One region of the Kitasatospora sp. NPDC058218 genome, then DNA from elsewhere that is predicted to be linked to it. Evidence: riboswitches for the same ligand, from Rfam matches in the RefSeq annotation. Region 1 holds a riboswitch; each other region holds the start of a gene.
The links. A riboswitch is a leader RNA that binds a small molecule or an ion and turns the genes downstream of it on or off. The one in region 1 is predicted to bind cyclic di-AMP.

Region 1 (3,503 bases):
TGGACCACCCGTACGGCCACCGCGACGTCCGTCTGGTCTTCCCCGAGCCGGCGCGCGACGCGGACGAGTTCGGGCACCGCGTGCACCAGCTGCTGACCGCCGCGAACAGCGACCTGCCCGCCCACCGGTCCTGACCGGGCATCGGACGACGCCCCCCGAACTCGACACCCGCCCGAACCAGGCGCCCCCCGAACGCCACCCCGCACCCTGCACCCCGCGCCCCCGCCGCAGGAATTGCCGAGCGGAATTGACGGCCCGTCCGACTCCGGACGGGCCGGCCGAATTCGGGGACGGAGCCACTCGGAAACGGTCCGGACAACCGAAACCGAAATACCGGAGCGAGCAACCGGACGTGAGAGCGGGTCAACCATCACATTCGCCTCGAACAGGGGGGATGAACTGCACTGCAAATACGGGGACGGAAAACGAAAGCGGCCGGCCCGGCTCACGAAGGATATTCGTGAGCCGGGCCGGCCTGGGCGTGTCCCGCGCCCATGATCCACTGGTGGTGCGGCGATCACCCGGTCGAGCGGTCACCCGACATGACCATCCCGGGAGGTCGTTCGCCCCGCACCCAGCGGTGGTCCGACCTCAGGTCAGATGGAGACGCCGTGCGCCCGCAGGTAGGCGATCGGGTCGATGTCCGAGCCGTACTCCGAGCCGGTGCGGATCTCGAAGTGCAGGTGCGGGCCGGTCACGTTGCCGGTCGCACCGGAGAGGCCGATCTGCTGGCCGGCGGTGACGGCCTGACCGACCTTCACACCGATCGAGGACAGGTGCGCGTACTGGGCGTACTTGCCGTCGGCGAGCTTGATCTCGACCTCGTTGCCGTAGGCGCCGCCGTTGCCGGCCTTGACCACGGTGCCGGCCGCGATGGCGCGCAGCGGGGTGCCGGTGGAGGCGACGAAGTCGGCACCGGTGTGGTGACCGGAGGACCACATCGAGCCGGCCACGCCGTAGGCGGTGCCGAGCTTCGGGTTGGCGACGGGGGCGACGTAGCCGGAGGTGGCGGCCACGGCGGCCGGGGCCTGGGTGGCGGCCGGCGCGGCCGGCTTGGCGGCGGGGGCGGCCGGCTTGGTGGCCGGGGCCTGCGCGGGCTTGGCGGCCTGGACCGGCTTCGGGGTGGCGGGCTTGGCGGCCGGCTTCACCGAGTCCTGCGAGACCTGCGGCTTGGCCGCGGGGGCGGCCGGCTTGGCGGCCTCGGCGGCGGCCGGAGCGGCGGCGGCCTTGGCGGCGAGCGAGAGCTGCTGACCCGGGAAGATGAGGTTCGGGTTGGCACCGACGACCGAGCGGTTGTGGTCGTACAGCGCCTGCCAGCCGCCCTCGACCTGCTTGGCGTCGGCGATCTTCGACAGGGTGTCCCCTCCGACGACCTTGTAGCTCTCCTCGGCCGGAGCGGCGGCGGGCTTGGCGGCCTCGGCGGCGGCCGGAGCGGCGGCGGCCGGAGCGGCGTCGACGCTGGTGGCACCGGTCCAGGTGCTGGTCTGCGCGGGCTTCGCGGCCGGGGCGGTGTGGGCCTGGGCGCTGATGGTGGTCACCAGCGGAAGGGCGAAGGCGGCGCCGGTCACGGCGGTGGCGATGCCGATGCGGGCGGCGCGGGGCAGGGCGATACGACGGGCCTGTGCGGGCATGGGGAACTGTCCTCTCCGACGCCTGCGAGGTGAGCTGTCGGGTTCGGGCTGGAGTTGCCCGGCCGCATAGCGCGGCTTCACCCCAAGCCGGACCGCGAATTCCGGTCCGGCGACTTACCTTTGGGTCCCCCGCTCCTGCCGTACAGAGTTCGGTTCGTACCACCGGGCAGCGGCAGGACTAGGCGTTCCACCCGGTGGCCACCCGGGCCAATGCCGGGCGGTCGCTGAACTAAAACCCATCCGTCCGGGTGAAGCAATGTCGATCTCTTGAATCGACAACCAATGCCGGGAAGGTCGTGACACTCCGAATGATCGACTGCACGGTATGTGCACAATCGATTAACCGCGCGCCACTGATCCGCGACGCTCCGCCGATTTCGGTGTCCTTCCGCATGCGATCGGCTACGGAAAGCCATCTGCCGACACACCCCCGGTGAGCCTTGTCACGTCGGCTCCCGGGGCGCACGATCGGGCGGTGGCCACCTCCGAGGCCGGCACCCTGCGCCTGGGCACCGCGCAGGGCCGCTGGGTACTACTGGCGACGGTGCTCGGCTCCAGCATGGCGATGCTCGACGGCACCGTCGTCAACGTCGCCCTGCCGCGGATCGGCACCGATCTCGGCGCCCCGCTCGCCGCCCTGCAATGGACACTGAACGCCTATCTGCTCACCCTGGCCGGCCTCATCCTGCTCGGCGGCGCGCTCGGCGACCGCTACGGCCGGCGCCGCGTCTTCCTGATCGGCGTGCTCTGGTTCGCCGCCGCCTCGGCGGCGTGCGCGGCGGCGCCCACCATCGAGGTGCTGGTCGCCGCCCGCGCGGTGCAGGGCATCGGCGGGGCGCTGCTCACCCCGGGCTCGCTCGCGATGCTCCAGGCCGTGTTCCACCCGGACGACCGCTCGGCGGCGGTCGGCCTCTGGTCCGGCCTCGGCGGGGTGTCGGCCGCGATCGGCCCGTTCCTCGGCGGCTGGCTGGTGGACGGCCCCGGCTGGCGGTGGATCTTCCTGTTGAACGTCCCGCTCGCCGTCCTGGTGATCGCGGTGGCTTCCCGGCACGTCCCGGAGAGCCGGGACGAGAGCGCGACCGGCCGGTTCGACATCCTCGGCGCGGCGCTGGCCGCGCTGGCCCTGGGCTCGGTCACCTACGCGCTGACGGCCGCCGGAGCCGGGCTCTCCCCCGAGGTCTGGGTGGCCGGTGCGGCCGGTCTGCTGCTGGGCGCGGCGTTCGTCGTGGTCGAGCGCCGCGTCGAGGAGCCGATGCTGCCGCTCGGCCTCTTCTCCTCCCGCCTGTTCACCGCGGTGAACCTGGTCACCCTCTGCGTCTACGCGGCGTTCAGCGGAGTGTTCTTCCTGCTGGTCGTGCAGTTGCAGATCGTCTCCGGCTTCTCGCCGCTGGTCTCCGGGCTCGCCCTGGTGCCGATCACCGTGCTGATGCTGGCGCTGTCCGCCCGGGCCGGCCGGCTCGGCAAGCGGATCGGTCCGCGGATCCCGCTCACCGTGGGGCCGCTGGTCTGCGCGACGGGAGTGCTGCTGATGCTGCGGATCGGCCCGGACGCCTCCTACTGGACGGACGTCCTGCCGGCCGTCACCGTGATGGGCTGCGGGATGGTCCTGCTGGTCGCGCCGCTGACCGCGACGGTGCTCGCGGCGGTGGAGGTCCGCCACGCCGGGATCGCCAGCGGCGTCAACAACGCCGCCGCCCGCGCGGCCGGTCTGCTCGCGGTGGCCGCCCTGCCCGCGCTGGCCGGGCTCAGCGGCGAGGCCTACCAGGTGCCCGCCTCGGTGGACTCCGCCTTCCGCATCGCGATGCTGATCTGCGCCGGGCTGCTGGCCGCCGGCGGCGTGACCGCGTTCACCACCGTCCGGGGCAACGTCCT
Region 2 (3,503 bases), on a different contig from region 1:
GTAGCCCCGAGTGGCCTGCTTGCGGCCCGGCGTGCGCATCGCGGCGACCAGCCCGTCCACGTAGGCGTCGAGGTCGGCCGGCTTGGCGCCCGGGTACGCCATCCTGCGGTGGTAGAGCCCCCAGAACGCGGGCGAGTGCACCAGCAGCGCGCCCATCACGCCGAACATCGCGCGTTGCAGCGCGTTCGGCGGCAGGTTCTCGACGAAGGCGTCCAGCAGCACGATCCCGGCGACCCGCTCGGGCGCGTCCCCGGCCACCTTGACCACGGTCGCGCCGGTGTACGAGTTGGCGACCAGCGCGGCGCGGCCGATGCCGAGGTGGTCCAGCAGGGCGAGCACGTCGGTGGCGATCGCGGCCGGCGAGTAGTCGTCCCAGGCGATCGAGGACTCGCCGAAGCCGCGCAGGTCCAGGGTGATCACCCGGCGGCCCGCGGCGACCAGCAGCGGGCGCAGGTGCCGGTACGCGGCCCGGCTGTCGAGCATGCCCGGGAGCAGGACGACGGGGGCGCCGTCGCCCTGCACGGTGTCGTCGAAGGCCAGCCGGCCGCCGGGGCGGTCGAGGTACTGGGTGCTGGGGGTGAAGGTGCCGGGCATGGGGGGCCTCCTCGGTCCGCCGGGACGGGCATCGGCCTGTTGTGCCGATAGCCATAAAGCTAAGGCTAATAGCCTTAGCCGTCAAGCGGTCGGCCGACCGGTCCTCCGGGGCGCCCCGGCGTCGCGGCTCAGACCCCCTCCACCTTGAACGGGTCGTGCTCGGCGAGCAGCTTCTCCAGTCGGGCCTGGTCCACCCGGGTGACGATCTCGTTGGTCTCCTGCCGGTCCCGGACCACCTTGGCCAGCGTGAACGAGGAGGTCACGGTGTAGAGCAGCCCGATCCCGAGGAAGGCGCGGGTCCAGCCGCCGACCGGCAGGTAGGCGATCCCGATCGCGAGGGCGCCGCCGGAGAGGGCGAAGGAGAGCACGGCCTGGATGTAGTACGCGGCCGTGGTACGTGACTGCATCGGTGCGTTCATGGCGCCAGGATGGCCGCGCGGACCCGGCCGCACATGAGTAGGAGTACTCAAGTGGGGGGTCGTTCGTTGACGTCCAATCACGTTCGGTAGTGTCAGTTGTCGTCAATCGCCCCAAATCGCCCATCGGACCGCGTGGTGTCCGATCTGTATCCGGCTGTCCCGAACGGACGGCTTGGAATCAGAGGCTCCTAGGATTAACGTTTGATAACGCAGCGCGGTCCTCAACGCCGTACCCAGACGGCACCGTGCGCCGCCGCCTAATCCCACCGGCCGCCTCCGGGCAGGCCAGGGAGCCGGGGAACCATGTTCCTTGGGGTGAATCGGCCGGGCCCAGGCCCAGCCGTAGGAGACCTTCCTGCTCCGAACCCGTCAGCTAACCCGGTAGGCGCGAAGGAAGGAAAGGAGCGCGCCTCCGTGGCGTCGTCGCACTCTCCGGCACACCTGCCCGGCTCCACCGCCGGCACCCAGCTGCTCGACCACCCCTGGCCGCCCGCCCACCCGGGCGAGTACGGCGGGGCCGCCCCGCAGGCCGCCGAGGCCAACCGGCACCGGATGCCCCGTCAGACCCGCGGCACCGCTCCGCTGCTCGGCGTCACCGCCGTCGCCGCCACCCTCGGCGCGACCGGTTTCGCCTCCGCCACCCCGGCCGCCGCGCCGGCCGTCGAGGCCCCGGACGAGACGCCGGTCGCGCTCTCCGCGGACCCCGGTCTCGCCCTCGCCGCCCGGATCCAGCTGCAGGCCGACAGCCAGCGCACCGCCGCCGAGGAGAGCGCCCGCCTGCAGGCCGCCAAGGAGGCCGAGGCCAAGCGCGCCGCCCAGCAGCAGGAGGCCAAGCGGGCCGCCGAGGAGGCCGAGAGGGCCAAGCTCGCCGCCATCAACCTGCCGGTGCGCGACTACAACCTCTCCGCCCACTACGGCCAGAGCGCCTCCTACTGGGCCCACCTGCACACCGGCCTGGACTTCGCCGCCGACACCGGCACCCCGGTGTACGCGGTCGGCCAGGGCACCATCACCTCGGCCGGCTGGGCCGGTTCGTACGGCTACCGGATCGTCGAGACGCTGCCCGACGGCACCGAGATCTGGTACTGCCACCTCTCCTCGATCATCAAGGGCTCCGGCAAGGTCGTCCCCGGCCAGCAGCTCGGCAAGGTCGGCGCCACCGGCAACGTCACCGGCCCGCACCTGCACCTGGAGGTCCGCCCCGGCGGCGGCGCCCCGGTCGACCCGGAGACCTGGTTCGAACAGCGCGGCATCACCCCCTGACAGCCCGCCACGGTGCCCCGGTCGTCGCGACGACGGCCGGGGCACCGTCGCGTCTCAGGCGTCAGTGGCCGCTTGCCCGGCCTCCTCGCCCTCGTGCTCCTGGCCCTCGTACTCCTCGTACGCCTCGTCCTCGTACGCCTCGGGCAGCCCCGCCAGGTAGGCGTCGATCTCCTCCTGGCCCGGCTCCGGAGCCAGCTCCGGGAACTCCTCCACCAGCAGCCGCGGCAGCCCCGGCGTCGTCCACTCGCCCACCAGGTCCAGCGCCGCCTCGGCGGCGGCCTCCTCGAACGCCCCGAAGTCCCCGGCCAGCTCCTCGGGCATCGGCCGGCCCAGTGCGGTCAGCTCCGTCAGATTGCGGTAGCTGCGCCGCATCAGCCCCTGCTCCAGCAGCCGCCGGGCGCCGTCGGTGGCCATCCCGACGCTGAGCATCCGGGCCTCGCCCCAGCCCCCGTCGTCCACCGCGTCCAGTTCGCCCGCCCACTCCAGCGCCTCGTACGCGGCCGATCGTTCCTGCGGAGCCAGCTCCCGGAACGCCGCCAGCCAGGCCCGGACCGCCTCCCGGTCGGCGAGGTCCACCCCGTCCGCGCGCAGCAGCAGCGTGTACAGCCGGGGCCAGGTGACCAGGTCGGACCGGCGCAGCAGCCCGGCGGCCACCTCGCCCTGCCACTCGGCCTCCGCGTGCAGCCGCTCCTGCCGCTTGGCGTTCAGCCGCTTCGCCGCCCGCTGGTGGTCGATCAGCAGCCGCACCGCCGCGCCGTACGCCAGCGGGTCCTGCTCCGGCTCGGGCTGGACGTACAGGTAGAGCCGCTCGTACAGCAGCTGCTCCACGGCGTCCGAGGTCAGCTCCGGCCAGCCGTCGCGCATCCTGCCCTCGCCCAGCTCCAGCAGCGCCAGCACCGCCCGCACCGGCGCCTCGGCCACCGGCGGGTGGCCGTGAGCCTGCGCCCAGGCGAGCAGTTCGGCGGTTTTGGTGCGCGGGGCGAGCCGCAGGTCTTCTTCTTCCATGTCACGTACGGTAACCGGAAAGCCCGGGTAGGGTCGGCAGGCATGGTCCCCGTCCGACTCACCGGCCCCCGCCTGGTCATCCGCGAGTTCCACCACAGCCCCGGCGACATCGACGCGCTGTACGCGGTGTTCGGGGACAGGGAGGCCACCCGCTACCTCCCGTTCGAGCCGCGTGACCGCGAGGACTGCGCCGACCAGATCGAGCAGTACCTGGAGGAGGCG
Region 3 (3,503 bases), on a different contig from region 1:
CCGGTGGACCGCTAGGGTTGTCGATCGAGCCTCGGCGGTGGCTTCCGTGGTGGACGGGGGAACCGGGGTGGCCGTCCCGGTTGTCCTTACGGCGGGGGCGGGGGAGTTCGAGGCGTGGGAGCAAGCAGGACATGGGTCTGACGAGCCACAAGGTGTTGGCACTGACCGTATTGATCGCCCTCGTGGTGACGGCCGGCACGGTCTGGCTGTGGCCGAGACTGGCGAGGAAGACCTGGCAGGCGGTGCTCGGCCGGATCGGTGCGCTGCTCGCCACCCAGCTCACCGTGCTCGCCGCACTGGGCCTGGTGGCCAACAACTACTTCGCCTTCTACAGCAGCTGGGACGACCTGCTCGGCACCGGCGACAACGGCCCGGTCGTCATCCAGAACAAGGCGGACGCGTCCGGCCGCCTGCAGGTGGAGACCATCGGGCACGCGTCCGTCAAGGGCGGCGGGGCGCTGGGCCGCGACCCGAAGCAGTCCGGTGAGATCCGCGAGGTCCGGATCGACGGCGCCGCCACCCGGCTCTCCACCGAGGGGTACGTCTACCTGCCGCCGCAGTACTTCCAGCCGGAGTACGCGCAGAAGCAGTTCCCGGCGGTGATCGTGAGCACCGGCTTCCCCGGTATCGCGAAGAACCTGGTGACCCGGCTGAACTACCCGGGCGCGGCGCTCAAGCTGCTCCAGGAGGGTCGGATGCAGCCGACCGTGATGGTACTGATGCGCCCCTCGCCCGCGCTCCCGCAGGACACCGAGTGCGAGGACATCCCGGGCGGCGCGCAGTCGGAGACGTACTTCACCAAGGACGTCCCGGCCGCGATCCAGGCGACGTACCGGGTCTCCTCCGACCCGCAGGCCTGGGGCTTCATGGGCAACTCGACCGGCGGCTACTGCGCCCTCAAGCTCGCCATGCGCCACCCGGAGGTCTTCCCGACCGCCGTCTCGCTCTCCGGCTACTACCAGGCCGCCGACGACCCGACGACCGGGGACCTCTTCAAGGGCAGCCAGCAGCGTCGCAACGAGGCCGACCTGATGTGGCGGCTGAAGAACCTGCCGCAGCCCGCGGTGTCCGTGCTGCTGGCCGGCACCAGGGAGGGCGACGGCGACTACCGGCGGGACACCGAGGCGTTCGTGGCCGCCGCGCACGGCCCGATGAAGGTCTCCTACAGCATGATGAAGACCGGTGGCCACAACTTCGAGACCTGGAGCAGGCTGCTGCCGTCCTCGCTGGAGTGGCTCTCCCAGCGCCTCAGGGTGCCGGACCGCGCGGTCTGACCGGGACGGGCGCCGGGCGGCCACGGCACGGCCGGCCCGGCGGCGCTCAGGCCACGGTCCGGGCCACGGTTCAGGCCACCGGCTCCAGCGTCCCGGTGTGCAGCTCGCCGACCCGGCCGCCCTCGCCCTCGTACGTCCAGAACGCGCGCACCGTCAGCTTGCCGAGGTCCATCACATGGCTCACGGTGATGCCGCTCTGCTCGGTCCAGCTGACGAAGTACAGCTCCGGCCCGATCTCGGCGATGTGGAGCGCCACGTCCTCCCACTGGCCCGCCGACTCGCCGAGGCCCTCCCAGCGCAGCCGCTTGCCGTCCGGCGAGTAGGCGTTGCGGAAGGCCGCGCCGTTGTCGACCTGGAAGAGGTAGGTGCGGCCGGCGAAGGCGGGCAGGGGCGCGGTCATGGCGGGACTGGTCCTCGTCTCTCGTCTGTGCGGTAGGGCTGGACCCCCAACCTATCCGACCGGCCGACCTTCGCGGCGGACTTGCGGGCACCCCGCCGCGGGGCAGCACCCCGCGCCGTCCGGCCGCCGGGCGCGGCACCGGCACCGCAGGCGGCGCCGGGCCGCTCGGCGGACCCACCGCCCGGCACCGGCCCGGGCGCCCGGCGCGCGGGGCGCAGGCCCACGCCCGGCCGACCTCCCGGCCCGATCGCCCGCCCGGCCGACCCCACCGGCCACCCCGGCCGACCCCACCGCCAACTGATCAACTCCACCGGCGACTTGATCAACTCCGCCCCGCCCCACTGTGAGCTGCGCGACAACATCCCCCGGTGAGTTGTCGCCTTCCGGGCGGCCTGCCTAGCCTGCACGAGTCCGTCTTCGCGGACCCCGCCGTCGGGACGCCGAGTCCTGTCCACCCGCCGGTCGGCAGTCGAGCACCACAGTGGACGGGAGCGGGGGACCCAGGTCAGTGCCCGACCCGTGCGCTCCCGCGTACCGGCCGAGGCTAGGGGTGAAGCCGCTCCACAGGCGGCCGGGCAACCTCAGCCCGAACCCGACAGCTCACCTCGCAGGCGTCACAGAGGACACCGCCATGCAGAAGCCTGCCCGGCGCGCGACCCCGCGCCACGCCCGTCCCAACCACCGAGGCCGCAAGGCCGCCGTCGCCGCCACCGGCGCGCTCGCCATCAGCGGCGCCGGGCTCCTCGGCGTCCCGGCGCTCACCGGCGCCCAGGCGGCCACCGTGCCGACCGTCACCCAGGACAAGCTCGCCCCGGCCACCATGGTCGCGGGCAAGGCCACCACGGCCGCGCTGACCGTCCACTCCTCGGCCTGCTTCACCGCCAAGACCGTCGGCGTGGGCGTCCGCGACGCCGCCGGGCGCAACCTCGACTTCCCCGGCAACGTCTCCAACGCGCAGATCTGCCCCACCGGCCTGTCGATCACCACCGGTGCCCGCACCCTGCCCGCCGGGACGTACACCCAGTTCGGCTTCTGGCAGGACCTCGGCGGCGCCTGGCACAACCTGCCCTCGCGCCAGCTCGTGGTCTCCGGCGCCACGGCCACCCCCACCCCGACGCCGACCGCGACGGCCACTCCCAAGCCCACCCCGACGCCGTCGCCCACCGCGACCGCCGCCCCGTCGCCCCCGGCCACCGGCGCCCCGGTCGCCGGGAAGTCGCTGACCTGGTCGGACGAGTTCAACAGCCTCGCCCTCGGCTCGCGCTGGACCGCCGACAAGAGCAGCTCGTACCACTACGGCGACCACAACCCCAACGACAACAAGCTCGACTGGCTGAACAAGAACAACGTCGCCGTCTCCGGCGGCGCCGCCACCTTCACCGCCAAGCCGAGCAGCCACACCCTGGAGAACGGCAAGCAGGCCTGGGACACCGGGCTGCTCACCACCGAGTACTCCAGCGAGGGCTTCAAGGTGAAGACCGGTGACTACGTCGAGACCCGGGTCAAGCTCCCGGCCGGCACCGGCGCCTGGCCGGCGCTGTGGACGTGGAACGGCACCAGCGGCAGCCACGGCGAGATCGACACCTTCGAGTACCACTCGGACAACGCCAACCTGCTGGAGCTGACCAACCACGTCAACGCGGACCACAAGTACGTCACCGACGCGAAGGCGATCGCCCACGACCAGTGGGTCACCGTCGGCACCCAGTACGGCGCCGACTCGGTCGACTGGTACATCAACGGCGCGAAGGTCTTCTCGGACGGCAAGGGCGTCGGTGCCGGCTGGTCGGCGTACCTGATCCTCAACCTGTCCCTGAGCGCGGGCCAGT

Region 2: it holds a riboswitch for cyclic di-AMP, as region 1 does, so the genes downstream of both, ACFVYI_RS12850 (M23 family metallopeptidase) here and ACFVYI_RS11515 (peptidoglycan DD-metalloendopeptidase family protein) in region 1, are expected to answer to the same signal.
Region 3: it holds a riboswitch for cyclic di-AMP, as region 1 does, so the genes downstream of both, ACFVYI_RS33700 (family 16 glycosylhydrolase) here and ACFVYI_RS11515 (peptidoglycan DD-metalloendopeptidase family protein) in region 1, are expected to answer to the same signal.

Annotation. Positions count from the first base shown of each region.
Region 1 covers NZ_JBHVWC010000014.1:122,222-125,724, forward strand. Annotated here, with positions in the region: gene ACFVYI_RS11510 (DUF2470 domain-containing protein) at 1-134, shown strand, start outside; gene ACFVYI_RS11515 (peptidoglycan DD-metalloendopeptidase family protein) at 597-1,631, opposite strand; cyclic di-AMP (ydaO/yuaA leader) riboswitch at 1,636-1,796, opposite strand; gene ACFVYI_RS11520 (MFS transporter) at 2,107-3,503, shown strand, end outside.
Region 2 covers NZ_JBHVWC010000016.1:121,717-125,219, forward strand. Annotated here, with positions in the region: gene ACFVYI_RS12840 (alpha/beta fold hydrolase) at 1-594, opposite strand, end outside; gene ACFVYI_RS12845 (YiaA/YiaB family inner membrane protein) at 723-1,013, opposite strand; cyclic di-AMP (ydaO/yuaA leader) riboswitch at 1,272-1,415, shown strand; gene ACFVYI_RS12850 (M23 family metallopeptidase) at 1,428-2,276, shown strand; gene ACFVYI_RS12855 (hypothetical protein) at 2,331-3,281, opposite strand; gene ACFVYI_RS12860 (GNAT family N-acetyltransferase) at 3,324-3,503, shown strand, end outside.
Region 3 covers NZ_JBHVWC010000065.1:60,999-64,501, forward strand. Annotated here, with positions in the region: gene ACFVYI_RS33690 (alpha/beta hydrolase) at 132-1,274, shown strand; gene ACFVYI_RS33695 (hypothetical protein) at 1,345-1,674, opposite strand; cyclic di-AMP (ydaO/yuaA leader) riboswitch at 2,139-2,303, shown strand; gene ACFVYI_RS33700 (family 16 glycosylhydrolase) at 2,306-3,503, shown strand, end outside.